DNA from 3 places in the Streptomyces sp. NBC_00252 genome. Region 3 is predicted to be linked to each of the others. Evidence: riboswitches for the same ligand, from Rfam matches in the RefSeq annotation. Region 3 holds a riboswitch; each other region holds the start of a gene.
The links. A riboswitch is a leader RNA that binds a small molecule or an ion and turns the genes downstream of it on or off. The one in region 3 is predicted to bind S-adenosylmethionine.
Positions count from the first base shown of each region.

Region 1 (10,229 bases), 6.5 Mb from region 3:
TCGGCGAGCGGCATCCGGTTGAGCAGCTGCCTCGCCTTGGCGAGCTTGTGCTCGACGGTCCTCTTGTGGGTGGCGACGGCCTTGCGGCTGCGCTCCAGCTCGGCGAGGTGCCCGGCGGCCTCGGTGCGCTCCTGGGCGAGTTCGCGCATCGCCTCCTGGAGGTCCTTGAGCTGCTCCGCCTGCTGGGCGGTGATGCGGTCGAGGACGGAGGCCTTGTCGAGGTAGTCGGCCGGGTCGTCGGAGAACAGCAGCGCGACGGTGGGGTCGATGCCGCCGGAGCGGTACTGGGCGCCGGCGAGTGAACCGAGCGCGTCCCGCATGGTGTTGATGCGCTGCTGCTGCCGGGCGATCCGGTCCTGCGCGTTGCTCACCTGCCGGTGCAGCTGCCCGGCGCTCTCGTCGGCCTTGTCGTAGGCCTCGGTCGCCTGCTCCGCCTCGTGGTAGAGCCGGTCCACCTCGGCCTTGGAGTCGTCGTGCGGCGCGGCCACGGCGGAGGTGGCCGGCAGGGCGCCGAGTGCGGCGGCGGCCGCGCTCAACACACAGACCGCGGCGCTGGCGCCTCGGTCGAACCCGGACGGTGCAGGGCGGCGACGAGATCCCACGGGGAGTCGCACTCCTTCCGCTGGCGGACACGGACCGCTTCCCCGGTGCGGGGAAACGCGCCAGACAGTAGCTCTGTGAAGGGGTGCGGGCCAAAGACCGCCGCAGGCACACAACGTGACGCCCCGCCTATGACGCAGGTCATCGGCGGGGCGCGGGGTCATCCTGGTGTGTCGCAATTCGCCCGTTCGGGCGGCGCACAAGGGCCGGAGAACGACCGGAGGGGAACCGGATCCGGACGGATCACATCCCGACGGATCAGATCCGGACGCCGAACTCGAAGGTCATGTTGCCGATCGCCTCGTAGCGGACCACGGCACCGGTGTGCGGGGCGTGCAGCACCTGGCCGTTGCCCGCGTAGAGACCGACGTGGTGGAAGTCGCCGTAGAAGATGACCAGGTCGCCGACCTTGAGGTCGCTCTGGCTGTAGATGCGGGTGCCGGCGTTCGCCTGCGCCTCCGACGTCCGGGGTATGGAGACGCCGGCCTGGGCGTAGGCCCAGGAGGTGAGGCCGGAGCAGTCGAAGGAGGACGGGCCGGAGGCGCCGTAGACGTACGGGGAGCCGATCACGGACTGGGCGGCGGCGAAGGCGGAGGCCGCGCGGCCCGAGGCGGAACCGGTGCTGCCGAGGTTCACGCGCGAGGTGGAGCGGGAGGCCGCCTGGGCCTGCTCCTGGTCGAGCGCTGCCTTCTCGGCCGCCGTCAGGGTGTTCAGGAGCTTCTGGGCCGTGGCCAGCTTGGCCTTGACCTCGTCCTTCTTCTTCTTGAGCTCGGTGCGGGTGGCGGAGAGGTCCTTGAGCTTGCTGCTCGCCTCCGCGCGCTCCTGGGCGAGTTCGCGCTGCTTGCCCTGGATCTTCGTGAGCGCCTCGACCTGCTGGCTGCTCAACTGGTCCATCGTGGACGCCTTGTCGAGGTAGTCGTCCGGGTCCGAGGACAGGAACAGCTGGATCGACGGGTCGATGCCACCGGTGCGGTACTGCGCGCTCGCCATGGTGCCGAGGCCGTCCCGGAGCTTGTTCAGCTCCTCCTGGCCGCGGGCGACGTTGTCCTGGATGGTGGAGATCTCCTTCTGGAGCTTCTCCTGCTTCTCCTGGGCGCCGTCGAGCTTCTCGGTGGCCTGCTCGGCCTGCTCGTAGAGGGCGTCGACCTTCGCCTTGACCTCGTCCTTGCTGGGCTTCTCGCTCGGCGCGGCATTCGCGGCCTGAGCGCTGAAGGCAACGGCGGCTGCGGCTGCGGTGGTCAGCACAGTCACACGCGTGCGGCTCGGCTGCTTCGGTCGACGATGGGACGCCACGGAGTCGAGCTCCTTCTATTGAGTGATCACCCGTTCGGAGGTTCGAGGCCTGACCCTAGTGATGTTTCTGTGATCAGTTCAAATCCTCACACGAAAAAATGCCGTCACTCAAAGCATTCTTTGCACATAACCAACGTGCAGTGATGGTCGATTGACGCTACGTTGCGTGACAGTTCGGCCAATTCAGGCATTAAACCTGTACGTTGACCTTCACGACAGTCGCTTCAGGAGTACCGCAGAAGCGACGGGCCGCGCGCCCGCCTTCGCGATCCCGTCGGCCACCTCGCGGTCGGTCGACGCGACGATCACCGGCCGGCCCGGCGGCTCGGCACGCACCAGCTGACGGATCAACTCGTCGGCGGTGACGCCCGGTTTGGAGAACAGCACCCGCACCCCGCGCGGCGGCGCGAGCAGCACGGGCGCGGCCAGCTCGGCCCCGTCGAAGACACAGGTGACCTCGGCGCCGGTCTGCGCGGCGAGCTGCGAGAGCTGCCCCAGCAGCCTCAACCGCTGCTTCTCCAGGGGCATTTGGGGATAGCCGGTCTTGGTGACGTTGTAGCCGTCGACGACCAGGTGGGCCTGCGGCAGCGCGAGCAACTGGTCTAGGATCGCGGGGTCGTTCTCCGACAGCGCCCGCGCCGCGATGTCCTTCGGGGTCATTCGTCCCGGTTCGACCGCGTCGACGGTCTCGGCGGGCCGCACGGACACCGGCGGCAACGCCAGCTCGCGGCGCAGCCCTTGGGCCGCGTCCAGAACGGTGTCGAGCAGCAGCCGTACCCGCATGTCCTCGACGCTGCGGCCCTCACGGGCGGCCTTGCGGGTGGCCTCGAGGGCCGCCTCCGCCTCGCCCAGGCGTGCCTTCAGACGGCGGCTCTCGCTCTCGGCGGCGGACACCTGGGTCTGGCTCTCGGCGCGCGCGGCGTCCGTCTCGGCCCGCAGCTTGCGCAGGGCGGCCTCGCCGCGCTTGACGTCACTGTGGGCGGCACGCAGCTTGCGGTGAAGCGATTCCGCTTCCTTCTTCGCCGCGTCCAGCTCGGTGCGCAGCCGCTCGGTCTCGGCCCGGGTCGCGTCCCGCGCCTGCGCCAACTCCTCGCGCAGCCGCTCCAGTTCGGCCCGGCTCTCCTCGTCGGCGCGCTCGGCGTCGGCGCGCAGCGCCTCCTCGCCCGCGGCGGTGACGAGCTTCACCCAGCCGGTGGGGCGCAGAACATAGGCCGCGGCCGCCACATCGAGCGGGTCCGCGGCCGGGGGCGGCGAGCCGGAGTCGAGGGCACCGGCCAGTTCCGACTGGGCCTCTCTGAGTTTCTCCCCGATGCGCTGCCGGAACAGCGGATCGGTCTCCAGCGCGGCCGCCATCGCGTTGCCCGCGAACTTGGCGCGCCGGTTGGGGGCGAAGCGGGCGTACTGTCGTAGCTGCGCGGGCAGTTCGGCGACGGTGAGGCCGCCGAAGCCGTCGGAGACGATCTGTACGACCCGCCTCCGCACACCGTCGGGCAGCGGACGGTCGAGCACCTCGGCGGCGCCGTCGCCCGGCCCCCCGCCTGAGTTCTCCACCATCCTCACACCCCAATGTCTGTGCGGGGCCTCTCCCTCTCAGGAGGCGGCGCCCGGCCTGTCCACGAGTTCCACCTGATCCACGGCGTTGCACCAGCGGCAGCGCACCGACTCGATGGTCTCACTGACCACCTCGCGCTCCTCCACCTTCGGCTCACCGGCCAGGTCCAGGTGGAGGTACTCCACGACCTTCGACGAGCGCGTCACGTCGAAGCGCGTGAGGTTGCCGCAGAGGGTGCAGCGCCACCGCGTCGAGGCGGTCGGCAGGGGAACCGTCATCGTGGCTGTCCGCTTCCTTCGTTCCAGTTTCCGTGATCGCCGGTTTCCCCGGCGCGTGTGGCTCGTAACCCTACGGCCTGGCGGGTACTCACCGCTCGGCCGTCCGCAGCGGCGATTCACCCTGTCCCGTTGCGTCCCGTTACGTCATGCTCTGTAGCCATGATCAGCAACTGGGGCTCGGCCCTCGTCAGGACGTTCCGCGGCACATCGGCACCGATGACCTACGCCCTGATCGGCCTGTGCTGCCTGATCTTCGTCCTGGGCCCGGCCTCGGGTTTCGTCCCGTCCTACGGCACCAGTGACACGCTGCTCGCCGCGCAACGGGCGTACTTCCGCCGCTGGGGCGTGGTCCCCGCCGAACTGTTCGCCCACCCCACCCGCGAGGCGCTGACCCCGGTCACGGCCCTGTTCATCCACGGCAGCTGGGTCCACCTCCTCGGCAACATGCTCTTCCTCTACGTCTTCGGAGCGATGACCGAGGAACGGCTGGGCCGGGTCGAGTTCACGCTGTTCTACCTGGTCTGCGGGTACCTCGCGCTGCTGGGCTACGCGGTGGCCAACACGGACTCCGAGCAGTCGCTGGTCGGCGCGTCCGGGGCGATCTCGGCGGTCCTCGGGGCGTTCCTGTACCTGTTCCCCCGGGCGCGCGTGACGAGCCTCCTCCCCTTCCTCTTCTTCCTGCCGCTGCGCTTCCCCGCGTGGGTCGTGCTGCCGTTCTGGGCGGCCCTGCAGTGGCTGGCGGCGGGGCAGGCGGCGACGGGGCCGGGGGTGGCGTACCTCGCCCACCTCGTGGGCTTCACGCTCGGGTTCGGCTACGCGTGGGTGCGATTCGGTCGTACGACTAGAGTTGGGGCCGCCCCAGCAACGGTCCCCGAGGGAGAGAACCAGCCGTGATCACCGCGATCGTCCTCATCAAGACCAGCGTGGACCGGATTCCGGAGATCGCCGAGTCGATCGCCGCGCTCGAATCTGTGAGCGAGGTCTTCTCTGTCACCGGTACGTATGACTTGATCGCGATGGTTCGGGTGCGGCAGCACGAGGATCTGGCCGAGGTGATTCCTGGGCGGATCAGCAAGATCCCCGGGGTGGAGGGGACGGATACGCACGTCGCCTTCCGGACGTACTCACAGCATGACCTCGAGGCCGCGTTCGCCATCGGGTTGGACTCGTGAGGTTGGGCGCGTAGTGGGGTGGGGGGCGCGGATCGTCTGCGGGTGACCGGTCCGTCGTGGCTGGTCGCGCAGTTCCTCGCGCCCCTGAGGGGGTTGCTCTCAGGCTCGTTGCATCGGTTCGGGGGCGCCTCGGGCCCGCCGGGATGCAACGGCACTCGTTGTGACTGCTCGCGCCCGCGGGGCGGAGCCGCAAATCGACACCGCTCCGCGCCCTTTAGGGGATCGGCCTGAGGCTTGTTGCATCGGACCGGGGGCGCCTCGGACCCGCCGGGTACAGCGGCGCTCGTCGTGGCTGGTCGCGCCCGCGGGGCGGAGCCGCAAATCGACACAGCCCCGCGCCCTTTAGGGGATCGGCCTGAGGCTTGTTGCATCGGACCGGGGGCGCCTCGGACCGCCGGGTACAGCGCCGCTCGTCGTGACTGCTCGCGCCCGCGGGGCGGAGCCGCAGATCGGCACCGCCCCGCGATCCTCACGGCATCCGCTTGACGTCAGGCGAGATCACACCGCCGGGACGCAGCGGCCGTTTTCTGTGTGGTAGGTCCACTTGGCTCCCTTGGTGACCAACTCGCGGACCGCGCCTACGAAGCGGTCGACGTGCTCGTCGGGGGTGCCTGCGCCGAAGCTGACTCGGATGGCGTTGAGGGACTTTTCGCCGGGGGCCGCTTCGGGGGCGCCGCATTCGCCCTGGGTCTGGGGGTCGGTGCCCAGGAGGGTGCGGAGCAGGGGGTGGGCGCAGAAGAGGCCGTCCCGGACGCCGATGCCGTACTCGGCGGAGAGGGCGGCGGCGAAGTGGGAGCTGTTCCAGCCGTCGACGACGAAGGAGATCACGCCGACCCGCGGGGCGTCGTCGCCGAACAGGGACAGGACCTTCACCTCGGGGACCTCGGCCAGGCCCGCCCGTACCTTTTCGATCAGGTGCTGCTCGCGGGCGACCAGCGTGTCGAAGCCCGCTTCGGTGAGCGCCTTGCAGGCCGACGCGATGGAGTAGGCGCCGATGACGTTCGGGGAGCCCGCCTCGTGCCGGGCGGCGCTGTCGTGCCACTCCACGTCCACTCCCCCGTCCTCGCGCCGCGTGACCTTGCGGCTGGCGCCGCCGCCCGCGAGGTAGGGGTCGGCCGCCTGGAGCCAGTCGGCGCGGCCGGCCAGGACGCCCGAGCCGAAGGGGGCGTAGAGCTTGTGGCCCGAGAAGGCGATCCAGTCGACGTCGAGGTCCTGGACGGAGACCGGGTGGTGCGGAGCGAGCTGGGCGGCGTCCAGGACGATCCGGGCGCCGTGGGCGTGCGCGGCGGCGGCCAGTTCGCGCACCGGCCACAGCTCGCCGGTGACGTTCGAGGCGCCGGTGACGCAGACCAGGGCCGGCCCGTAGGGGTCGCGGGCGGCGAGGGCCTGCTCCAGGGTCTCGACGGCCTGGCCCGGGGTGCGCGGGGCGTTGAGGTAGGTGACCCGGGCGTCCTTCCAGGGCAGCAGGGACGCGTGGTGCTCGGTCTCGAAGACGAAGACCTGGCAGTCGGCGGGGAGCACCGCGGCGAGCAGGTTCAGGGAGTCCGTCGTGGAGCGAGTGAAGATCAGCTGGTCGTCGGGACGGCAGTCCAGGAACTCCTCGACCGTCTTGCGGGCGTTCTCGAACAGGTCGGTGGAGAGCTGCGAGAGGTAGCCGGCGCCGCGGTGCACGCTGCCGTAGTACGGGGCGTAGGCCGCGACGTCGTCCCAGACGCGCTGGAGGGCGGGGGCGCTGGCCGCGTAGTCGAGCGCCGCGTAGGTGACCTCGCCGCCCGTGACGAGCGGGACGGTGACATCCCGGCCGAGAACGGGCAGCGGTGCACAAATGGTCTGGGCGGCGGCAACGGTGGCGACAGACATGGTGAACTCCCGTGAGAGGCAGGCGAATTCACTGCGCGAGCCGACACGGCTGCGGCGCAGGAAAAGAAGAAGGGGGTATGCGGAGGCGGGGCTCGACGCCCTATCGCATTCGCTTGCTCACAGAGGGCTCCCTCGATGACCAGGACCCCTGGTGTCTTTCGAGGGGCCCGCGCTTGCCGCAGACCTCGCTGCCTACGGCCTGGTCTTCACCCGGGGCACCCCGCCACGGACGGAGGGTTGCCGGACAGTCGGCCGGGGCCTCATGACTGTCACTCATGACCTGGTCAGAAAACTTACGCGATGTGATCGTCGTCCCGCAACCCGTGTCCGGATCGCGGGACGACGACCCACTCGGTCACGCGTTGCTGGCGGCCGCCCAGCGCTCCAGCGTGCGCTTCGCGGCCCCGGAGTCGATCGACTCCCGCGCCTTCTCCATCCCGGCCCTGATCCGGTCCGCCAACGGCCCGTCCCCGGCCTCGAGGGCCACCAGGGCGGCCGCCGAGTTCAGGAGTACGGCATCCCGCACCGGGCCCGTCTCGCCGTCCAGGAGACGGCGGGCCACGTCCGCGTTGTACTCGGGGTCGGCACCGCGCAGGGCCTCCACCGGGACGAGTTCGAGGCCCACGTCCCGGGGGTCGAAGGCCTCCTCGGTGACCTTGCCGTCGCGGACGTTCCACACCCGGGAGGTGGCCGTGGTGGTCAGCTCGTCGAGACCGTCGTCACCGCGGAACACCAGCGCGGAGGAACCCCGTTCGGCCAGCACGCCCGCGATCAGCCCGGCCATGCGGGTGTCGAAGCAGCCGACCGCCGACGAGGTGACCTTCGCCGGGTTGGTCAGCGGGCCGAGGAGGTTGAACGCGGTCGGCACCCCCAGGTCCCGCCGGACCGCCCCTGCGAACCGCATCGTGGGGTGGAACTTGGCCGCGAAGCAGAACGTGATCCCGGCCTCCTCCACCACCTGCGCGACCCGCTCGGGCGACAGGTCGAGGTTGATGCCGAGCCGCTCCAGGACGTCCGAGGAACCGCTCGCCGAGGACGAGGCGCGGTTGCCGTGTTTGACGACCTTCGCGCCGGCCCCGGCGATCACGATGGCGGACATCGTCGAGATGTTCACCGTCTTCGCCCGGTCGCCGCCGGTGCCGACGATGTCGACCGCCGGTCCCGGGATGTGCAGCGGCTTCGCGTGGGCGTACATCGTCTCGACGAGCCCGGTGATCTCCTCGACCGTCTCGCCCTTGGCCCGCAGCGCCACCAGGAAGCCCGCGATCTGCGCGTCGGCCGCCTCGCCGCTCATGATCCGGTCCATCGCCCACGCCGTGTCGGCGGTGCTCAGGTCCTGTCCGGCCAGCAGCGCGCTCAGTACGTCGGGCCAGGAACGGGCCGCCGCGGTGTCGCCTCCAGCGGGGGTCACAGCGCTCATACGGCCGCTCCTGGGTGTCGTAGAAACCTGGTTGAAATACCGCCCCCACCCTATCCAGCGCGGGACACGGCGAAGGGCCCCGTCCGGTGTTCGGACGGGGCCCTTCGACTGTGGCGTGGCGACGCCTCAGCGATCAGTGGTGGCCGTGGCCGCTCGTGATCTCCTTGTACTCCTCGACGGTGGGCTTGGGGATCTGGGACTCCTCGCCGTAGTACGCCTCGCTCAGCTTGGCGCGCAGCTTCTCGGAGCCCTTCACCTTGCGTTCCACGCCGTTGTCGTCGACGGTCGCGCCGATCGCGGCCGGCACGTACTGCTCGTGCGCGGTGAGCGTGTGCAGCGCGTCCTGGCTGAGCGGCTCGTGGATCTCGACGAACTCACCGTGCGGCAGGCGCTTGATGATGCCGGACTCGCGGCCGTGCAGCACCTTGTCCCGGTCCCGGCGCTGGAGGCCGAGGCAGAACCGCTTGGTGGCGATGAAGACCAGCACCGGCACCACGAAGAAGCCGACGCGCACGAACCAGGTGATCGAGTTGATCGACAGGTGGAAGTGCGTGGCCCAGATGTCGTTGCCGCCACCGACGAGCAGGACGAAGTACCACGAGATCCACGCGGCACCGAAGGCCGTACGGGTCGGGGCGTTGCGCGGGCGGTCCAGGATGTGGTGCTCGCGCCGGTCGCCGGTGACCCAGGCCTCGATGAACGGGTAGACCGCGATCGACACCAGGACCAGCGGGAAGATCACCAGCGGGATGAACACACCCAGGACGAGCGTGTGACCCCAGAAGTTGATCTCCCAGCCCGGCATGACACGGATCAGGCCCTCGGAGAAGCCCATGTACCAGTCGGGCTGGGCGCCCGTGGAGACCATGTCCGGCCGGTAGGGGCCCATCGACCAGATCGGGTTGATCGAGGCGACCGCGGCGACGGCCGCGATGACACCGAAGACCAGGAAGAAGAAGCCTCCGGCCTTGGCCATGTAGACCGGCAGCAGCGGCATGCCGACGACGTTGTTGTTCGTCTTTCCGGGGCCCGCGAACTGCGTGTGCTTGTGGTAGAAGACCAGGATCAGGTGGCCGACGACCAGGCCGAGCATGATGCCCGGCAGCAGCAGGATGTGGATCGAGTAGAACCGCGCGACAAAGTCGCCGCCCGGGAACTCGCCGCCGAAGAGGAAGAACGACAGGTACGTGCCGACGATCGGCACGGACAGGACCGCGCCCTCCATGAAGCGGACACCGGTGCCGGAGAGCAGGTCGTCCGGGAGCGAGTAACCGGTGAAGCCGGTGAACATGCCCAGGACGAACAGCAGGAAGCCGAACAGCCAGTTGACCTCACGCGGCTTGCGGAACGCGCCCGTGAAGAACACCCGCATCATGTGCACGAACATGCCGGCGAGGAAGATCAGCGCCGCCCAGTGGTGGATCTGCCGGATCAGCAGACCACCGCGCACATCGAAGGAGATGTGCATGGTCGAGTTGAACGCCTCCGACATCAGCTGCCCCTGGAGCGGGACATAGCTGCCGTGGTACGTCACCTCGTTCATCGACGGGTGGAAGAACAGCGTCAGGTACACACCCGTGAGGATGATGATGATGAAGCTGTAGAGGCAGACCTCACCCAGCATGAACGACCAGTGGTCGGGGAAGATCTTGCGCATGTTGGACTTGGCCAGGGAGTAGATCCCCAGGCGTCCGTCCGCCCAGTCGGCGATCTTCTCGCCGGCCGGTGCCTTCTCGCGCGAGCGCGAGTCAGTGTTCGTCGTAGTGCTCATCCGCGCTCCCAGAATGCAGGACCGACGGGCTCATCGAAGTCGCCGAGCGCCTCGAGGTAACCCTCGTCGCTCACGCCGATGCGCAGCTGCGGCAGGGCGTGACCGGCCGGGCCGAAGATCACTCGGGCACCGTCGGAGAGGTCGAAGGTGGACTGGTGGCACGGGCACAGCACGTGGTGCGTCTGCTGCTCGTACAGGGAGATCGGGCAGCCCACGTGGGTGCAGATCTTCGAGAAGGCGACGATGCCCTCGTGCGCCCACTCCAGCTCGCGCTTGTCCTTGA
Region 1 covers NZ_CP108087.1:7,263,548-7,273,776, reverse strand. Annotated here, with positions in the region: gene OHT77_RS32250 (C40 family peptidase) at 1-602, opposite strand, end outside; gene OHT77_RS32245 (C40 family peptidase) at 859-1,893, opposite strand; gene OHT77_RS32240 (NYN domain-containing protein) at 2,104-3,447, opposite strand; gene OHT77_RS32235 (hypothetical protein) at 3,484-3,723, opposite strand; gene OHT77_RS32230 (rhomboid family intramembrane serine protease) at 3,883-4,617, shown strand; gene OHT77_RS32225 (Lrp/AsnC family transcriptional regulator) at 4,614-4,895, shown strand; gene OHT77_RS32220 (aminotransferase class V-fold PLP-dependent enzyme) at 5,394-6,755, opposite strand; SAM riboswitch class IV at 6,920-7,036, opposite strand; gene trpD (anthranilate phosphoribosyltransferase) at 7,111-8,175, opposite strand; gene qcrB (cytochrome bc1 complex cytochrome b subunit) at 8,309-9,946, opposite strand; gene qcrA (cytochrome bc1 complex Rieske iron-sulfur subunit) at 9,943-10,229, opposite strand, start outside.
Region 1: another riboswitch for S-adenosylmethionine. It lies ahead of OHT77_RS32220 (aminotransferase class V-fold PLP-dependent enzyme); the one in region 3 lies ahead of OHT77_RS03320 (ABC transporter substrate-binding protein).

Region 2 (10,229 bases), 4.0 Mb from region 3:
CCGGATAGGGTCGACGTATGGGCAGCCCTCAGGACTCCACCGATCCCTTGGCCGTACTGCCGACCCCCGTCACCCGCGCCGGACGCGAAGGCCTGGCGGCGATCCTCGCCGAACCGGCTTCCGCGGTGGTCGGGCTCGACTTCGACGGCACCCTCGCACCGATCGTCCCGGACCCCGAGCAGGCCCGGGCCCACCCGGGCGCGGTGCGCGCGCTGGCCGCGCTCGCCCCGAAGGTCGCCTCCGTGGCCGTCGTCACCGGCCGCCCGGCCGGCGTGGCGGTGCGCAACGGCGGCTTCGCGGGTGTGCCGGGCCTGGAACACCTGGTCGTCCTCGGTCACTACGGCGCGGAGCGCTGGGACGCGGTGACCGGTACGGTCACGGCCCCCGCCCCGCACCCCGGTGTCGCCGCCGTCCGTGCCGAACTCCCGGGTTTCCTCGACCGGATCGGCGCCTGGCAGGGCACCTGGATCGAGGAGAAGGGCCGCGCGCTCGCGGTCCACACCCGCAGGGCCGAGGACCCGCAGGCCGCCTTCGAGGCCCTCCGCGCCCCCCTCACCGACCTCGCCGCCCGCAACGGCCTGATCGTCGAACCCGGCCGCCTGGTCCTGGAGTTGCGCCCGCCCGGCATGGACAAGGGCGTCGCCCTCACCGACTACCTCCGCGAGACCGGCGCCGGGTCCGTCCTCTACGCCGGCGACGACCTCGGCGACCTCCCCGCGTTCGCGGCCGTCGAGAAACTCCGCTCGGACGGCATCCCCGGCCTGCTGGTGTGCAGCGGCAACGACGAGGTCACGGAGTTGCGCGAACGGGCGGACCTGGTGGTGGACGGCGCGGCAGGGGTCGTGGAACTGCTGTCGGCGCTCGCGGCACACCTGGGGTGAGGGGCGCGGCCGGGGACCACCTGCGGTCGCCCGGCCCCGCTCAACTCGGCTGGCCCCGCAGCGCGTTCAGCTGCTCCAGGAACCACTGGGCCGGGGGCAGGGCCGTGGCCGCCGCCGTCAGTCTCTTGGTGCGCTCGGCGCGTTCGCCGGCCGGCATGGTCAGCGCCTCGTGCAGGGCGGCGGCCGTGCCGATCACGTCGTACGGGTTGACCGGGATCGCGTCCTCGCCCAACTCCTCGTACGCGCCCGCCTCCCGGGACAGCACCAGCACACAGCCCTCGTCGGAGACGACCGGGACCTCCTTGGCGACGAGGTTCATGCCGTCGCGGATGGGGTTGACGAGGGCGACGTCGGCGAGGCGGTACGCGGCCAGGGAGCGGGCGAAGTCGTCCTTGACGTGGAGGACCACCGGGGTCCAACCCGACGTCCCGTACCGGGAGTTGATCTCGTCGGCGACCCGCTGCACCTCGGCCGTGTAGTCGCGGTAGACGGCGAGGTCCTGCCGGGACGGGTAGGCGAACGCCACATGGACGACCTGCTCCAGCAACTCCGGGTGGTCGTCGAGGAGTTGGCGGTACGCCAGCAGCCCGCGCACGATGTTCTTGGACAGCTCGGTGCGGTCGACCCGGACGATGGTCCTGCGGCCCGCGCCGATCTCCTCGCGCAGGGCCACGATGCGCTCCTCCACGTCCGCCTCGTGCGAGCGGGCCCGCAGGAAGTCGGCGTCGGCGCCCAGGCCGTGGACACCGATCCGGGTGTCCCCGACGCCCCCGGCGAACTCCGTACAGCAGGCCGTGAACGCGTCCGCCCAGCGGTGGGTGAGGAAGCCGAGCCGGTCCGCGCCGAGCATGCCCGTCAGCAGTTGCTCACGGATGTCGTCCGGCAGCATCCGGAAGTAGTCGGCCGGCGCCCACGGCGTGTGCGAGAAGTGGCCGATGCGCAGGTCGGGGCGCAGCTCGCGCAGCATCCCCGGGACCAGGCACAGGTGGTAGTCCTGCACGATCGCGACGGCCCCCTCGGCCGCCTCCTGGGCCAGCGCCTCCGCGAACGCCCGGTTGTACGCCTCGTACGACGCCCACTGGCGCCGGAACTCCGCGTCGAAGACCGGCTCGAGCGGGGTCTGGTACAGCATGTGGTGGACGAACCACAGCACGGAGTTGGCGATGCCGTTGTACGCGTCGGTGTGCACGTCGGCCGGGATGTCCAGCATCCGTACGCCGTCCTCGCCCACCCCCCGCCGCACCGCCTCGCGGTCGCCGTCGGAGAGCGCCGAGCACACCCACAGCGCGTCGGCGTCCGGCCCGATGGCCGAGAGCCCGGACACCAGCCCGCCGCCACCGCGCTTGGCGCGCAGCGAACCGTCGTCGCCCACCTCGTAGGAGACGGGACCGCGATTGGACGCGACGAGCACCTGAGCAGCACCGCGAGGGGGAGTGGAAGCCGTGGAAGCCATACGCCACAACCTAGCCCGGCCCGGAAACGCTCAAACGTACGGACGGCCGTTGGCGGACCGTATGAGTCCGTATACGACCGTCCGTGACCGTCTGCGCCCGGTTATGCGACCTTGCGGGACTGGTATTCGGTGATGTCGACCATCGGGGGCCGCTCCTCCGTGTCGACGGAGTAGGTGCGCGGCTCGAATCCGTCCGGGCCCCGCTCGAACTGCGTCAGGGACGGCCGGATGAGGTGGCCGCGGGCCAGCCGGAGCTGGGCCGTGCGGTAGATCTGCGCGGCCATCCGGCCCAGGGCCTGCCCGTCCTGGTGCCGGTGCTTGCGGACGCCGACGTCGACCTGGGCGAGGGCGTCGAGGCCCACCAGGTGCAACGCGTCGACCAGCATGCCCAGTTCGACGCCGTACCCGACCGGGAACGGCAGCTGCTCCAGCAGCGAGCGGCGGGCCGCGTACTCGCCGCCGAGCGGCTGCACGAAACCGGCCAGCTGCGGCCAGTGCATGTTCAGCAGCGGGCGGGCCATCAGCTCGGTGACCCGGCCGCCCTGTCCGGCAGCGCCGCCGAGCGGGCGGTCGTACATCGCCTTGACGAGGTCGACGCCGGGATCGGTGAGCAGCGGGCCCACGATCCCGGTGACGAAGTCCGAGGAGAACTCCTTCAGGTCCGCGTCGACGAACGCGACGATGTCACCGCTCGTCACCAGCAGCGAGCGCCACAGCACCTCGCCCTTGCCGGGCACGGCGGGGATGCGGGGCAGGATGTCGTCACGGTGCACGACCCGGGCGCCCGCCGCGGCGGCCACCTCGGAGGTGCGGTCGGTGGACCCGGAGTCGACGACGACGATCTCGTCGACGAGCGGGACCTGCTGCATGAGGTCGTGACGGATGATCGCGACGATCTCGCCGACCGTCGCCTCCTCGTTCAGCGCGGGCAGCACGACGGAGACGGACTGCCCCGTGCGGTGCTTGGCGGCCAGGATCTTGTGCAGCGGCCGGTCCGTCAGGGACCAGGAGCGAGTGCTCAGCCAGTGCTCGACATCTTTCAGCACGTTGCGCGGCTCCTCTACGTTCTCTCGGCGAGAAGGGGTCACACGGTGTGTGTGATCCGTCTCGCGGTTCGGACGGCTCTCTTCAACTGTCCTGGCCTTCGGTTACAGTCTTGAACAACGCTGATGACCATCGCATGTCGGGGGCCGTCGGCGTACACAATCGAATACCGCTCATCCAGAGGGGCAGAGGGATACGGCCCGATGAAGCCCCGGCAACCCTCCAGCCGGTCTTGGCACTCAGCTGCACGCTGACGTGGTGAGGCTCCCGGCTCGGGAAGGTGCCAAATCCGTCTCACGGCGAGATGCGTCGTGAGGAAGATGAGGAGAAAGGGCCTCCCCTCCATGGCTGCGCAGACTGTCGCAAGCACCACGAACTCCGCGAACCCGGACACGATCCCCGCGAACACCGTCGATCTCGGCCCCGCCGCCGCGCTGTCCTGCCGCGAGTGCGGCCACCGCGTCCCCCTCGGCCCGGTCTTCGCCTGCGAGGAGTGTTTCGGCCCGCTGGAGATCGCCTACGACTTCTCGTCCTACGACACCGAAGAGCTCCGCAAGCAGATCGAGGCCGGCCCCGCGAACATCTGGCGGTACGCGCCCCTGCTGCCCGTCCCCGCCGACGTGGCCGACAAGCCGAACATCAACCCCGGCTGGACCAAGCTCGTCCAGGCCGACAACCTCGCCCGCGAACTGGGCGTCGACGCGGGCAAGTTGTTCGTCAAGGACGACTCCGGCAACCCGACGCACTCCTTCAAGGACCGCGTCGTGGCCCAGGCGATCGAGGCGGCCCGCGCCTTCGACTTCACCACCCTCTCCTGCTCCTCCACCGGCAACCTCGCCGGCGCCGTCGGCGCCGCCGCCGCCCGGGCCGGCTTCCGCTCCTGCGTGTTCATCCCGCACGACCTGGAGCAGGGCAAGATCGTCATGGCCGCGATCTACGGCGGCGAGCTCGTCGGCATCGAGGGCAACTACGACGAGGTGAACCGCTTCTGCTCCGAGCTGATCGGCGACCCGGCCGGGGAGGGCTGGGGCTTCGTCAACGTCAACCTCCGGCCGTACTACGCGGAGGGCTCCAAGACCCTCGCGTACGAGATCTGCGAGCAGCTGGGGTGGCGGATCCCGGACCAGCTCGTCGTGCCGATCGCCTCCGGGTCGCAGCTCACGAAGATCGACAAGGGGCTCCAGGAGCTGATCAAGCTCGGGCTCGTCGAGGACAAGCCGTACAAGATCTTCGGCGCGCAGGCCGAGGGCTGCTCGCCGGTGTCGGTCGCCTACAAGGCGGGGCACGACGTCGTACGGCCGCAGAAGCCGAACACGATCGCCAAGTCGCTGGCGATCGGGAACCCCGCGGACGGTCCGTATGTGCTGGACATCGCTCGGCGGACCGGTGGGGCGGTCGAGGACGTCAACGACGAGCAGGTCGTCGACGCGATCAAGTTGCTTGCGCGGACCGAGGGGATCTTTGCCGAGACCGCGGGTGGGGTGACCGTGGGGGTGGCGAAGAAGCTGATCGAGAGCGGGTTGCTGGATCCGACGCTGACCACTGTCGTGTTGAACACCGGTGATGGGCTCAAGACGTTGGATGCGGTTGCCGGTACTGGGCTCACCGCGACCATCCGGCCGAACCTCGAGTCGTTCAGGGAAGCTGGACTCGCGTCCTGAGCGTCGTTCTTTGACTGCGGGCCCGTGGGGGCTGGTCGCGCAGTTCCCCGCGCCCCTGAGGGCATCATCTGACCGGAGGTTTCATCGTGAGCGTTAGTGTCCGCATCCCTACCATTCTCCGCACCTACACCGGTGGGCAGGCCGAGGTGACCGCCGAAGGTGGCACCCTCGCCGAGGTCATCAGTGACCTCGAGAAGAACCACGCCGGGATCTCCGCCCGGGTGCTGGATGATCAGGGCAAGCTGCGGCGGTTCGTCAACGTGTATGTGAATGACGATGACGTGCGGTTCGAGCAGGGGCTGGAGACGGCCACTCCGGACGGGGCCGGGGTGTCGATCATTCCGGCCGTCGCCGGTGGCTGAGCGGTCGTTGATCGGCGCCGAAAATTACCCTCGGTAACGCCGATTACCAAGAGTTCATCGAATTGCCCCCTCCGTGAGAGAAGCGGAGGGGGCAATTCTGCATGGTTGAGCGGGGTACAGTTGGGGAACGCGCTCCACTCCGCATGCCGGACGCATATGAGTACCCGCTCCGCGTGCGATGAGAAGCAGCCAAAGTGTGCATTCCTTTTGCGCGTTATGTTCTCTTTGTGGAGCCCGACTTGCCCTGAAGTCGGGCGAATTCTCCGTATATTCCCGACCGGTCCTGCCCGGAATTCTCGTCTGATTGACCTGTTGCAGACGGCAGTTGGACGGATACATTCGGCCGCGGTCGACGCGTTCCGGCGCACGCCCCCAATCCTGTGGGGGGTGAGGTCTGACCCGGATCCGCGAAGTGCGGGTCCGTGCAAGGGCCAGTAATAGGGGAGTTAGGCATGGCTCAGGGCACCGTCAAATGGTTCAACGCGGAGAAGGGGTACGGCTTCATCGCGGTCGACGGTGGTGCGGATGTTTTCGTCCACTACAGCGCGATTCAGATGGACGGCTACCGCACCCTGGAAGAGGGTCAGCGGGTCGATTTCGAGATCTCGCAGGGTCAGAAGGGGCCGCAGGCGGACATGGTCCGGCTCGCGACCAGCTGAAGCACGCGCCGACGAACAGCAGCGACGTTCTTCGTTCCTCACCGAAGGGCTCGTACTCCTGGGGGGTCACCTCCTGGGGTACGGGCCCTTCGGCATGTCCTGAGCATGCCTCGCGCGGGTGACGCGCGGGTCCCGCGCGTCCCGCTGGGAAGGGGCCCAGAACTCGGGAGCCGCTTGCACTCGACCATGCCGAGTGCTAATCATTGGCGTTAGCACTCTGAAGGTGAGAGTGATAACGAAGGACCGGGTCGGTGAGGCCCGCAGGCCAGGTGGTGCAAGGAACCACGAGGCAGGCAGGCCGTCCGTCGCGGGCGCCAGCGCGGTCCGGAGCAATCCACCCCAGTCCGGGAGGACCACTTCACATGGCCAAGATCATCGCGTTCGACGAGGAGGCACGGCGCGGTCTCGAGCGCGGGATGAACCAGCTCGCCGACGCCGTCAAGGTCACCCTTGGCCCCAAGGGCCGCAACGTCGTCCTCGAGAAGAAGTGGGGCGCCCCCACGATCACCAACGATGGTGTTTCCATCGCCAAGGAGATCGAGCTCGAGGACCCGTACGAAAAGATCGGCGCCGAGCTGGTCAAGGAAGTCGCCAAGAAGACGGACGACGTCGCCGGTGACGGTACGACCACCGCGACCGTCCTCGCCCAGGCCCTCGTCAAGGAGGGTCTGCGCAACGTAGCCGCGGGCGCCAACCCGATGGCCCTCAAGCGCGGTATCGAGAAGGCCGTCGAGGCCGTCTCCGGTGCCCTGCTGGAGCAGGCCAAGGACGTGGAGACCAAGGAGCAGATCGCTTCCACGGCCTCCATCTCCGCCGCCGACACCCAGATCGGCGAGCTCATCGCCGAGGCGATGGACAAGGTCGGCAAGGAAGGCGTCATCACCGTCGAGGAGTCCCAGACCTTCGGGCTCGAGCTCGAGCTCACCGAGGGTATGCGCTTCGACAAGGGCTACATCTCGGCGTACTTCGCCACCGACATGGAGCGTATGGAGGCCGTCCTCGACGACCCGTACATCCTGATCGCCAACTCGAAGATCGCCAACGTCAAGGACCTGCTCCCGCTCCTGGAGAAGGTCATGCAGTCGGGCAAGCCGCTGCTGATCATCGCCGAGGACGTCGAGGGCGAGGCCCTGTCCACGCTGGTCGTCAACAAGATCCGCGGCACCTTCAAGTCCGTCGCCGTCAAGGCTCCGGGCTTCGGTGACCGTCGCAAGGCCATGCTCGGCGACATCGCCATCCTCACGGGCGGCGAGGTCATCTCCGAGGAGGTCGGCCTCAAGCTGGAGAACGCGACCGTGGATCTCCTCGGCCGCGCCCGCAAGGTCGTCATCACCAAGGACGAGACGACGATCGTCGACGGCTCGGGCTCGGCGGACCAGGTTGCCGGTCGCGTCAACCAGATCCGCGCCGAGATCGAGAACAGCGACTCGGACTACGACCGCGAGAAGCTCCAGGAGCGCCTCGCCAAGCTCGCCGGCGGCGTCGCCGTCATCAAGGCGGGCGCGGCCACCGAGGTCGAGCTCAAGGAGCGCAAGCACCGCATCGAGGACGCCGTTCGCAACGCGAAGGCGGCCGTCGAGGAGGGCATCGTCGCCGGTGGCGGCGTCGCGCTCATCCAGGCGGGCCACGTCTTCGAGAAGCTCGAGCTCGAAGGTGACGAGGCCACGGGCGCCGCGATCGTGAAGCTGGCCCTCGAGGCCCCGCTGAAGCAGATCGCCGTCAACGGTGGCCTCGAAGGCGGAGTCGTCGTCGAGAAGGTCCGCAACCTGCCCATCGGTCACGGCCTCAACGCCGCGTCCGGTGAGTACGTGGACATGATCGCCGAGGGCATCATCGACCCGGCGAAGGTCACGCGCTCTGCCCTGCAGAACGCCGCGTCCATCGCCGCGCTCTTCCTCACCACCGAGGCGGTCATCGCCGACAAGCCCGAGAAGGCCGGTGCCGGCGCGGGCGCCGGTGGCGGCATGCCGGGCGGTGACATGGACTTCTGATCGACCTCTGGTTGATCAACGGTCTTACCGAGGGCGGTACTTCCTGTTCCGACAGGGGGTACCGCCCTCGGGCATGTCCGGGGGCGGGTGCCTTCCGGACCGGTGTCTTCCGGGGTCGGCGTGGCCGGGATCACAGGGCGGGGTGCCGGGCGGGCGGAATGAGGGGCTTGGCCGTGGGGTTGTCGTTGACGCATGATCGATGCATACGCACATACCGACTGGTACCCAGTAGTTACGAGGAGCCCCCACACGTGTCTACGACCGCCCCCGCCTCCCGAGCCGCCGACATCCTCGGCCGCCCGATCACCCTCAACGGCCTGACCGTCCCGAACCGGATCGTGATGGCGCCGATGACCCGGCAGTTCTCGCCGGGCGGCATTCCCGGTGATGACGTGGTGTCGTACTACTCCCGCCGCGCCGGTGCGGGCGTCGGCCTCATCGTCACCGAGGGCACCTACGTCGGCCACGACTCGGCCGGCCAGAGCGACGACATCCCGCGCTTCCACGGCGCGGAGCAGCTCGCGGGCTGGGCGAAGGTGGCCGAGGGCGTGCACGCGGCGGGCGGCACGATCGTGCCGCAGCTGTGGCACATCGGCATGGTCCGTGAGCAGGGGCAGCCGCCGTACGTGGACGCGCCTGCGGTGGGCCCGTCCGGGCTGCGGATCGGCAGTGACGAGGTCACCGGCAGGGCGATGACGCAGCGGGACCTCGACGATGTCATCGGGGCGTTCGCCGAGGCGGCCGCGGCGGCCGAGCGGATCGGGTTCGACGGGGTCGAGCTGCACGGTGCGCACGGGTATCTCCTCGACCAGTTCCTGTGGGCGGGCACGAACCGCCGTACGGACGCGTACGGGGGTGACGCGGTGGCCCGTACGAAGTTCGCGGCGGAGATCGTGGCGGCGGTCCGGGAGACCGTGTCGCCGGAGTTCCCGATCATCTTCCGGTACTCGCAGTGGAAGCAGGAGGTGTACGGGGCCCGTCTCGCGGAGACCCCGGAGGAGTTGGAGGCGATCCTGACTCCGCTCGCGGCGGCCGGTGTCGACGTCTTCCACGCGTCCACTCGGCGTTACTGGGTTCCCGAGTTCGAGGAGACCGGGTCCGAGCTGAACCTCGCGGGGTGGACGAAGAAGCTCACCGGGAAGCAGACCATCACCGTGGGGTCGGTCGGGCTCGACGGGGACTTCCTCAAGGGGTTCCGTGGTGAGGGGGCTCCGGTCAAGGGGATCGACGACCTGCTGGACAGCCTGGAGCGGGACGAGTTCGACATGGTGGCCGTGGGCCGGGCGTTGCTGCAGGATCCCGAGTGGGCGGCGAAGGTGCTCGCGGGGCGGGTCTCCGAGTTGGCGGCGTACGACGCGGCGGCGTTGAAGTCGCTCAGCTGAGCCTCCAGTTGTGAGTTCGGGGTGGTGGGGGTGCCCGGGATCTGTCCGTGCCCCCCTGACTCCGGCTAGCGTTCGCGCACATGAGGATCCTGCACCTGTCCGACACCCATCTGGAGCGCACCGACGCCCCCAACCGTCACGGCATCAACGCGACGGACTCGCTTCGGCTGATGCTGGGGGAGCTGCGGCATCAGCGGGGGGTGGACGCGGTCGTCGTGACGGGGGACATCGCCAACGACGGGGCCGTGGAGGCGTATGCGGCCGTGAAGGAGCTGGTGGGCGGGTTCGCCCGGCTGATGGGCGGGGTGCCGGTCTTCTACACGACCGGGAACCACGACGAGCGGGAGGCGTTCGGGAAGGTGCTCGGGAGCGGGCACGCGACCCCGGACGCCGTGTTTCCGGCGGAGTTCGGGTGTGCCGCCGTCAGTACGGTCGGCGGGTACCGGTTCATCACGCTGGACTCGCTCGTGCCGGGGGAGGTGTACGGGCAGCTCAGCCCGGCTCAACTGGACTGGCTGGGCGAGGAGTTGAGGACGCCCGCCGAGCACGGGACGGTGCTCGCCTTCCATCATCCGCCGATCTCCCTCGACACGCCGATGCAGCGGGCCTTCGGGCTCACGAACCCGGGGGAGCTGGCGGACGCGATCCGGGGGAGCGACGTCCGGGTCGTGCTCACCGGGCACTTCCACCTCCAGCTCTTCGGCTTTCTGGAGGCGACACCGGTGTGGGTCACGCCCGGGGTCGTCAACCGGATCGATCTCACCACCGCCTACGGCACGGAGCGGGCCGTGCGCGG
Region 2 covers NZ_CP108087.1:4,755,435-4,765,663, reverse strand. Annotated here, with positions in the region: gene otsB (trehalose-phosphatase) at 18-881, shown strand; gene OHT77_RS20670 (alpha,alpha-trehalose-phosphate synthase (UDP-forming)) at 922-2,334, opposite strand; gene OHT77_RS20665 (glucosyl-3-phosphoglycerate synthase) at 2,436-3,380, opposite strand; SAM riboswitch class I at 3,549-3,705, shown strand; gene thrC (threonine synthase) at 3,723-5,039, shown strand; gene OHT77_RS20655 (MoaD/ThiS family protein) at 5,126-5,401, shown strand; gene OHT77_RS20650 (cold-shock protein) at 5,854-6,060, shown strand; gene groL (chaperonin GroEL) at 6,423-8,051, shown strand; gene OHT77_RS20640 (NADH:flavin oxidoreductase) at 8,303-9,433, shown strand; gene OHT77_RS20635 (metallophosphoesterase family protein) at 9,514-10,229, shown strand, end outside.
Region 2: another riboswitch for S-adenosylmethionine. It lies ahead of thrC (threonine synthase); the one in region 3 lies ahead of OHT77_RS03320 (ABC transporter substrate-binding protein).

Region 3 (10,229 bases):
GCGGTCGAGAAACTGCGCGCCGCCGGGGTGGACGCGTTCGGGGTGCCGCTGGACGTCACCGACGACCGCAGCGTCACCGCGGCCGCCGAACTGATCGAGCGGCAGGCCGGGCGCCTGGACGTCCTGGTCAACAACGCCGGTGTATCGGGGGAGATGGACCCGGGATGGGTACAGGACCCGACCACGCTCGACCTCGAACTGGTCCGCACCGTCGTGGAGACCAACGTCCTCGGTGTCGTCCGCGTGACCAACGCGCTGCTGCCGCTGTTGCGGCGCTCGGCGTCGCCCCGCATCGTCAACGTCTCCAGTTCCGTCGCCTCCCTGACCCGGCAGGCCGACCCGGACATCGAGATCGGGCCCATCATGGCGGCCTACGCGCCGTCGAAGACGTTCCTGAACGCCGTCACCGTGCAGTACGCGCGGCAGTTCGCCGACACGGGCATCCTGATCAACGCCGCCTGCCCGGGCCTGGTCGCGACGGACTTCACCGGCTTCCAGGGGCCCCGCACCCCGGAACAGGGAGCGGCCACGGCGATCCGGCTCGCCACACTGCCGGACGGCGGCCCGACCGGTTCGTTCTTCGAGGACGCCGGGGTCGTTCCCTGGTAACCGTGCACCCGCCGTGCTCACCCCGGATACGGCACGGCCTCGCGCGCCGACCGGAGGGTGACCGCCCACCAGGCCAACAGATCGAGCACCGTCCGCGCGTACACAGGGGACTGGGGATCGAGCGGCCGGCCGTCCTGCCACGCGGTGAAGCAGTTCGGGAAGGCGAGACCGTCGCGGATCGTCACCGCGTGCAGTTCGGTCAGCACGTTCTCCAGGTGCAGGACCGCGTGCCGACCGCCTGCGGCACCTCCGTAGCTGACGAAGGCGACCGGCTTGGCCGCCCACTGGGTGAAGTGCCAGTCGATGGCCGCCTTCAGCGACGCGGGATAGCTGTGGTTGTACTCCGGGGTGACGACGACGAACGCGTCGGCGCGCGCCAGCGCCGAGGTCAGCGCCGCCATCCCGGCCGGGCGGGGATAGTCGTCGCCCGCGAGCTTCGGCGAGACCGCCGGCAGCGCCAACGGGACGTCGAACTCGGCCAGATCGACGACTTCCGCGTCGAAAACCCCGTGCGGGCCGACCTGTTCGGCCACCCACGAGGCCACGGCCGCCCCGAACCGCCCCTCCCGCACGCTTCCCACGATGATCACCAGTTGAGGTCTGTTCTCCATGCCCACCACGATCGGACAGCACCCCGCGACCAACCAGACCGTGCTCAGGCTGGCCCCCGCAGGGCCACGCTGACCACTCGGCGACGAGCGGGCGACGCCGTAAGCTCGCGCCATGGGTTCGCCGTTGGGGGATTTCATCCGGACCAAGCGGGACAGCATCCAGCCCCGGTCGCTGGGCCTGCCCGATCGCGGCCGTCGCCGGTCGCCCGGTCTGCGGCGCTCGGATCTCGCCACGCTGGCCGGTATCAGCGTCGAGTACCTGACCCGTATAGAACAGGGCCGTGACCGCAATCCCTCGGTGGCGGTGGTGAGTTCCCTCGCCGACGCGCTCGGCCTCGACCCGTCGGAGCGCGAGCATCTGCGCTATCTCACAAAGATCACCGGCGGCGAATGCTCCGCCCGCCTCCACCCCGGGCCGCCGCCCCGCGAGGTCCGACCGCCGGTCCTGGAGACGCTCCGCCTCCTCGAACCCGGGATCGCCCTCGTCACCAACCGGCTCGGGGACGTCCTCGCCCGCACCAGCGGCTACGAGTCGCTGACGCGCGGAACCGGGCTGCTCGACTCCGACACCCCGAACCTCACGCACTACGTCTTCACCGACCCCCGCGCCCGTACCTTCTTCACGGACTGGGACGACATCGCGGACGAGCAGGTCTTCGACTTGTGGCTTGGGCCATCCGTGGGCCATTACGAACGGTTCACTTCGGAACTCGCCCGCACCGCCGGACCCGATTTCACGCGCCGCCTGAACCGGCACGTGGTGCCCCGGCGCGGGACGCTCCGCCTCGCCCACCCGTCCGGGTGCGAACTCCACCTCCTCCGCGAGACGCTCGAACTCACAGCGGACGCACAGCAGTTGGTCGTCCTCCTGCCCGCCGACGACAGCACGGCCCAAGCCCTCGACGAACTCCGCCGGCGCTCGCACGGCCCGCTCCGCGCCATCTCCTGACCCACCCGGACCCCCTGCGAACGGCCCTCTGCCACCCCGTCGTCGCGGGGTGGTCGCGCGCTCTCCACCAGGTGACAGGGCTGAGTCGACGGGGCCGGGGTAGTCGGGACAGTGACGGAACGCAGCGCGATGAACACGGTGCCACGAGGAGAGGGGCGTCATGTCGGGCGTACTGGAGCGCATCAAGCGGTTCGCGAGAAGTCCGCAGGGGCAGCGCACGGCCGAGCAGATACGCCGAGCGGCCGCCGACCCGCGCCGCAGGGCGCAGGCACAGCGCCTGTTGGGCAAACTACGCGGACGCCGCTGAGCACATCCGCCCCACGGGGAAGTGGGGCGAGCGGCGCACACTACCGAAGGAGGATCGATCGCCATGGACAGTTCGTCACTCCGGGCAGTGGGCTGGGCCCGCACGCTTCCCTTGAACAGTGAAGTGAAGTCGGCCCGTGACTGGGCACGTCGGCACCTGGACGCGCTGGGCTGGACCACCACCGCGCCGGAAACGGCGGACGCCGTGGTGCTCACCGTCTCCGAGCTGGTGACCAACGCCCACCGACACGCCCACAGCAGCGCCCAGTTGGTGATGACGTGCGACGACAACTGTCTGCACGTCTCGGTGCACGACAGGTCGAGTGAGATGCCGACTCCCCGCGACGCCGACATGGAGCGCCTCGGCGGACGCGGCATGCTCCTCGTGGACGCCGTGGCCGACACCTGGGAGACCCGGCCCTGTCCGCACGGCAAGTCGGTCAGCGCCTGTTTCCACGCACCCGGGGCGAAGCCGCAGACGGCCGGCTCGCAGCGGACGCCGAAGGACTGAAGGCCGTTCGAGCCGCCGATCGGGCGGAGCCGACCGCGGCGGCCGTGGCGCGGCCGTCGCGAGGCCATTGACTTCCGGACCGAGGCCTCGGAAACTCGATCACATGCCCGAGGTCCTGCTGCTCACCAGCGAGCGTTGTATCGACCTCGTTCGCGTGGGCAGCGCGCTGTGTTGATCCCCTGATCCACTCCGCGATCCACAGTGCGTCCCCCTTTTTCGTGACGTACTCCCGTACGCACCGGCCCGGACGGTCAGTCGACGCTCCGCCGTCGGTCAATGCCGCGATCGGAAGCACGATGAGCCCGGAATTCCTCTGGTACATCCCCAACACCGTCGAGCCGGGTCACCGCGGCGACGACACGACGGACGGCTGGGGCTCCGTCGAGTACTCCACCGACCTCGCCCGCACGGCCGAACGCCACGGCTGGGGCGGCGCGCTCCTGGGCACCGGATGGGGCCGCCCCGACACCTTCACCGTCGCCACCGCCCTGGCCGCCAGGACCACCACCTTCAAGCCCCTCATCGCCGTCCGCCCCGGCTACTGGCAGCCCGCCCACTTCGCCGCCGCCGCGGCGACCCTGGACCAGCTCAGCCGCGGCCGGGTCCTGGTGAACATCGTCAGCGGCCTCGACAACCTCGCCGCCTACGGCGACGGACGCAGTGATCCCGCCCAACGGTACGAGCGCACACAGGAGTTCATGCGTCTCGTACGGCGGCTGTGGACCGAGGAGGACGTGACGTTCGACGGCGAGCACTTCCAGGTGAGCGGGTCGACCGTGGCCCCGCATCCCTACCGGACGGACACGAGAGCGCACCCGACGCTCTACTTCGGCGGCGCCTCCGAAGCCGCCGAGCGGGTGTCCGCGGCGGAGGCGGACGTCCAGCTCTTCTGGGGCGAACCCCTCGCCGGACTCGCCGAACGCATCGACCGCCTGCGGGAGTTGAGCAACCAGGTCGACCGCCGACTCAAGCCCCTCCAGTTCGGCCTGCGCATCACCACCGTGGTCCGCGACACCACGGAGGAGGCATGGCGGGCGGCCGAGGAACGCGTCGCCCGGATGGCGTCCGGCCCGGGCGACGAACTGACCTGGACCGGGAACCGCAAGACCGCCGTCGGACAACAGCGCCTCTACGACCTCGCCGCCCGGGGCGAGGTACTCGACACCTGCCTCTACACCGCGCCGGGCAGGTTCGGCGGCGGGGGAGCGGCGACGACCTGGCTGGTCGGCTCCGCCGCCGACGTCGCCACCGCCCTGGACAACTACCGCAAGCTCGGCATCACCCACTTCGTCCTCTCGGACACGCCCTACAAACAGGAGATCGCCCGCGTGGGCGACCAACTCCTGCCCCGGCTGCGCTGACCCCACGCAAGGGGGCTGCGTACAGGATTCGCCCCAACTCCCGTACTCCTCACCTTTGTTGCTCCCTGTGCGCCCTTGACGTCGGCAGAACAGTCGATCTACGGTGAGCGCGAGCTACGAGTACCGGTGATCAAGCCCTGGCTGGCCGGTCGGCAACCCTCGACGCGGCGGGGTGCTCCAGGTGACGGCTCGGCGGATGTTTCTGTTCTGCAAGTGCGTTTCCACCGGCCCCAGTTGCCGACGACACCCCTAGGAGGACGGCGTGGCCACTGCCCTCGTGCTGTGCTCCCGGCGTCACGTGGATCTGCTGCTGGTCTCCAGCTGTCTCTGTCACAGCTGACCCGTTCTTCACGCAGCCCACCACCCTCACCTTCACGCGACAGCGCGCGTCCGGCATGTCCTGCCTGCCGCACCCCTTTCGCGCACTCATCCATGCGGAGACAGAGACCAGCCATGGCACACTCCAGCACCGGCAGACCCCTTCGTTCCCTCGGCGCCGTATCCCTCGGCACCGCCTTCCTGGTCGCCGTCACCGGCTGCACCAGCAGCAAGACCACCACCGCGTCCGGCGGTTCGACGATCACCGTCGGCACCACGGACCAGGTGACCAGCCTCGATCCGGCGGGTGCCTGGGACGCGGGGTCCGGCACCATCGAGAGCGAGGTCTACGCGACCCTCCTCAGCGTGAAGAACGGCGCGACGGAGGTCTCCCCGGACCTCGCCGGCGGCATCAAGCTGACAGGGCCGAAGGACTACACGGTGACGCTCCGGAAGGGGCTGAAGTTCGCCAACGGACACGAACTCACCTCTTCCGACGTCAAGTTCAGCTTCGACCGCACCCTGAAGATCGCCGACGAGAACGGCCCGTCGTCGCTCCTGTACAACCTCGCCTCCGTCGCCGCCCCCACCCCGACCACGGTCGTCTTCACCCTCAAGTCCGCCAACGACACGCTGTTTCCCCAGGTGTTGTCCACCGCGGCCGGCTACATCGTCGACGAGCAGACCTTCCCGGCGGACAAGATCCTCGACGACAAGTCCATCGTCGCCGCCAAGCCGTGGAACGGCCCGTACGGTGTCACGAGCTACGACAAGAACTCGCTGGTCTCCTTCAGTGAAAACAGCGCCTACGGCGGCCAGTTGGGCACGCCGAAGACCAAGAACGTCCAGCTCAAGTACTACACCGACGCCAGCAACCTGAAGCTCGACGTCCAACAGGGCACCGTCGACGCCGTCTACCGCACCCTCACCACCGCCGACCTCTCCGACCTGGCCAAGAAGAAGGACATCAAGGTCCACACCGGCTCCGGCAACGGCATCCGCTACATCGTCTTCGACTTCAACACGCAGCCGTACGGCACGAAGACCAAGAACGCCGACAGGGCCAAGGCACTGGCCGTACGGCAGGCCGTCGCCGACTCCGTCGACCGGGCCCAACTCGCCCAGCAGGTCTACAAGAACAGCTACCAGCCGCTCTACAGCTCGGTCCCCGACGGCCTCACCGGCGCCGATGACTCCTTCAAGGCGCTCTACGGCGACAAGAAGGGCGGCCCCGACAAGGCAGCCGCAACCGCGCGGCTGAAGGCGGCGAAGGTGAGCACCCCGGTCACCCTCAACCTGCAGTACAACAGCGACCACTACGGCTCGTCCTCGGCCGACGAGTACGCCCTCGTCAAGACCCAGCTCGAAGCCACCGGGCTGTTCAAGGTGAACCTGCAGTCCACCGAGTGGACCCAGTACGGCAAGGACCGCGTCAAGCATCTCTACCCGCTCTACCAACTCGGCTGGTACGCCGACTACTTGGACGCCGACAACTACCTCTCGCCCTTCTACTCGGCCAACAGCTGGGTCGCCAACGACTACGACGACCCGGCCGTACGCGCGCTGATCAAGAAGGAGGAGACCGAGACCGACGCCGGCAAGCGGGCCGAACTCCTCAAGGAGGTCCAGGACAAGGCCGCCGCGCAGGTGCCGCTCCTGCCGCTGCTCCAGGGGTCCACGGCGATCGTCACCCGCGGCGAAGTCAGCGGTGTACCCGCCGAGTTGACCAGCGCGTACACGTTCCGCTGGGCGGGACTCGCGAAGAAGTGAGCGCCCTGACACAGGACACCCCCGGCGCCGTCGCCACCCCGGCCGACGGCGCCGCCGGGTACGGACTCGCCCGCTATCTGCTGGTCCGCTTCCTCCTCATCGTCCCCACCGTGTTCGTCCTCGTCAGCCTGGTCTTCTTCCTGATGCGGGCCACCGGCGACCCGATCAGCGCCGCCTTCGGCGACCGGCTCACCCCGGACCAGCTGCACGCCAAGCTCCATCAGGCGGGCTACGACCGGCCGTTGCTCACCCAGTACCTGGACTACCTCAGGTCCTTGGCGACCGGCGACTTCGGCCGCACCGTCACCGACAACGAGCCGGTCACCCACGTCCTGGGCACCTACGGCGCCGCGACCGTCGAACTCGCGGGCTACGCGCTTCTGGTGGCCCTCGCCGTCGGCGTCCCGCTGGGCATGGTGGCGGCCTCGTACCGGGACCGCGCGCCCGACGCGGCGCTGCGGCTGTTCGCCGTCCTCACCTACGCCACCCCCGTGTTCTTCGTAGGACTGCTGCTGAAGCTGGTCTTCGCGATCCAACTCGGCTGGCTGCCCGCCTCCGGCCGGGCCAGTACCGACGTGCAGCTCTTCCTCCAGAACCAGACCAGCACCACCGGCTTCAACCTCCTCGACGCCCTCCGCAGCGGCAACGGGGCAGCCGTGGCGGATGTGTTGCAGCACGCCGTGCTGCCGGGCGTCGCGCTGGGCCTGCTCGTCGCGGGCATCCTGCTGCGGCTGGTGCGCACCAACCTGATCGGCACCCTCGGCGCCGACTACGTCGAGGCCGCCCGCTCCCGGGGTGTCGCGCCGTTCCGCCTGGTCACCCGGCACGCCACTCGGCCCGCCCTGATCCCTGTCGTCACCGTTCTCGGACTCCAGGTCGCCGGGCTGCTCGGGGGAGCGGTGCTGACCGAGACCACCTTCGAGTGGAAGGGCCTCGGCTACGAGCTCGCCCACTACCTGACGGTCCGTGACTTCCCGGCGGTGCAGGGCATCGTGGCGCTGTTCGCCGTCGTCGTGGCGGTGACGAACTTCCTCGTCGACGTCGTCGCGGCCCTCATCGACCCCCGAGTGAGGTACTGAGCCGTGGCCCAACTCCTCGCACGACGGCCCACGGTGCTGCCGGACCGGCTGCGCGCCCGCCTGCGCACCGGCGGCCCGGTGCAGCGCGCCATGCTGCTCACCGGCGCCGCGCTCACCGTCCTGTTCCTCCTCACCGCCCTCCTCGGCCCGCTGCTCGCCCCGTACGGCTATGCCCAACTTCAGGACGGGGGGCGGCTGCTCGGGTCGCAGCAGCACCCGGGTGGGGCGCATCCGCTGGGCACCACCATCGCCGGGTACGACGTGCTGTCCCGCACGGTGTGGGGTGCCAGGACCGCGCTGGAGATCATCCTCGCCGCACTGCTGCTCTCGGTCGTCCCCGGCACCGTGCTCGGGCTGGCCTCCGGCTATCTCGGCGGCAGGCTCGACCGGTTGCTGGTCGGACTGGCCGACGCGCTCTACGCGTTCCCGCCGCTGCTGCTCGCCATCGTCATGTCGATCGTGATCAGCGGCGGCCAGTCCAGCCTCGCCGGCGGCCTCGGCGCGGCGGCCTGCTCGGTCGCCGTCGCGTTCGTGCCGCAGTACTTCCGTGTCGTACGCGCCGAGGTGATCCGGGTGAAGGCCGAGCCCTTCGTCGACGCGGCCCGGGTGATCGGCACCGGCACCTGGCGGATCATGTTCCGGCACGTGCTGCGCAACTCGGTGCGTACCCTCCCGCTCATCTTCACCATCAACGCCTCCGAGGCCATCCTCACCCTCGCCGGACTCGGCTTCCTCGGTTTCGGCATCGAACCCAACGCGGCCGCCGAATGGGGCTACGACCTCAACCGCTCGGTGGAGGACGTCACTTCGGGCCTGTGGTGGACCGCGATCCCACCCGGCCTGGCCATCGTGCTCACCGTCCTCGGCACCACCCTGCTCGGCGAGTGCCTCACCGACCTGGCCGACCCGCGACTGCGCAGACGTGGCGGTACGGCCACGAAGGCGACCGCCACCGGACCGGACGGAGGCGCGGACGATGACTGACCTCCTGCGCATCGAGAACCTGCACGTCACCTTCGCCACCGACGCCGGCCCCGCTCCCGCCGTGAAAGGCGTGAGCCTGTCCGTCGCCCCGGGGGAGGTGCTGGCCCTGGTCGGCGAGAGCGGCAGCGGCAAGACCGTCACCGCGAGGTCGGTCCTCGGGCTGCTGCCCGCCACCGCGACCGCCCGCGGCCGGGTCCTGCTCGGCGACGGCACCGCAGACCCCGCCGAGGACGTCCTCACCGCGTCCCCCGCCCGGCTGCGGGCCCTGCGCGGCACCCACGCCGCGATGGTCTTCCAGGAACCGTCCACCGCGCTGAACCCGGTCTACACCATCGGCTGGCAGCTCACCGAAGGCCTGCGCGCCCACGGACACGGCGGCACCAAGGCACAGCGCCGGGCCCTGGCCGTCGAATGGCTCGACAAGGTCGGCATCCCCGACCCGGCCACCCGCGTGAACCACTACCCCCACCAGTTGTCCGGCGGCCAGAAGCAGCGCGCCGTCATCGCCATGGCCCTCGCCCTGGGCACGCGCCTCATCGTCGCCGACGAACCGACCACCGCGCTGGACGTCACCGTCCAGGCGGAGATCCTGGAACTCCTGCACCGCTGCCGCACCGACTTCGGCACCGCCGTGCTCCTCATCACCCACAACATGGGCGTCGTCGCCGACCTCGCGGACCGGGTCGCGGTGATGAGCGAGGGCGAACTCGTCGAACAGGCCCCGGTCCGCGACCTGTTCGCGGCACCGGAACACCCGTACACCCGCGAACTCCTCGTCGCCGTACCGGTGTTCGGTGAGCAGTACCGCACACCGGCGCCCGCGGCGGACGACGCGCGGCCCGTCGTACGGGCCGCCGGTCTGACCGTGGACTACCCGGGGAGACTGGGCAGGAAGGGGTTCCGGGCGGTCGACGACGTGAGCTTCGAGATACGGCCCGGCGAGGTGCTCGGCCTGGTGGGGGAGAGCGGCAGCGGAAAGACCACCATCGGCCGGGCCGTCGCGGGACTCACGGACGTGACCGGCGGCCGACTCGACGTGTTCGGCGAGCCGTTGACGACCCGACGGCGGACACACGGCCGGGCCGGCCACATCGGCTACGTGTTCCAGGACCCCGCCGCCAGCTTCAACCCACTGCTGACCGTCGCCGACAGCATCGCGGAACCCCTGACCGTCCACCGGCGTGAGCTGGGGGCCGCCGCGATCCGCGCCGAGGCCGACGCACTGCTGGAGTCGGTCCACCTGCCGCGCGGCTTCGGCGACCGCTATCCGCACGAACTCAGCGGCGGCCAGCGGCAGCGGGCCGCCCTGGCCCGGGCGCTCGCCCTGCGGCCCCCGCTGATCGTCGCGGACGAACCGACCTCGGCCCTCGACGTGTCCGTCCAGGCGAAGGTCCTCGACCTCTTCGCGGATCTGCAGCGGGAGTTGGGCTTCGCCGCGCTGTTCATCAGCCATGACCTCGCGGTCGTCGAGCAGGTCGCCGACCGTGTCGTCGTCCTGCACCGCGGCCGGATCGCCGCATCCGGTTCCACCGCCCAGGTGTTGGGCAGTCCACAGGACGACTACACACGACGGCTGGTCGCCTCCCTGCCCGTCGCCGACCCGGTACGGCAGAGCCGCCGCCGGGACCGGACCACCCAGACGCTGGACGAAGGAGTCGCGACCGCATGACCGACACCGTGACCGATGTGGTCGAAGAGGTGCTGAGAAGCACCCCTGTCTTCGACGGCCAC
Region 3 covers NZ_CP108087.1:756,399-766,627, reverse strand. Annotated here, with positions in the region: gene OHT77_RS03350 (SDR family oxidoreductase) at 1-609, shown strand, start outside; gene OHT77_RS03345 (NADPH-dependent FMN reductase) at 627-1,220, opposite strand; gene OHT77_RS03340 (helix-turn-helix domain-containing protein) at 1,333-2,169, shown strand; gene OHT77_RS03335 (hypothetical protein) at 2,330-2,476, shown strand; gene OHT77_RS03330 (ATP-binding protein) at 2,540-2,986, shown strand; gene OHT77_RS03325 (LLM class flavin-dependent oxidoreductase) at 3,283-4,347, shown strand; SAM riboswitch class IV at 4,460-4,569, shown strand; gene OHT77_RS03320 (ABC transporter substrate-binding protein) at 4,801-6,435, shown strand; gene OHT77_RS03315 (ABC transporter permease) at 6,432-7,514, shown strand; gene OHT77_RS03310 (ABC transporter permease) at 7,518-8,498, shown strand; gene OHT77_RS03305 (ABC transporter ATP-binding protein) at 8,491-10,167, shown strand; gene OHT77_RS03300 (dipeptidase) at 10,164-10,229, shown strand, end outside.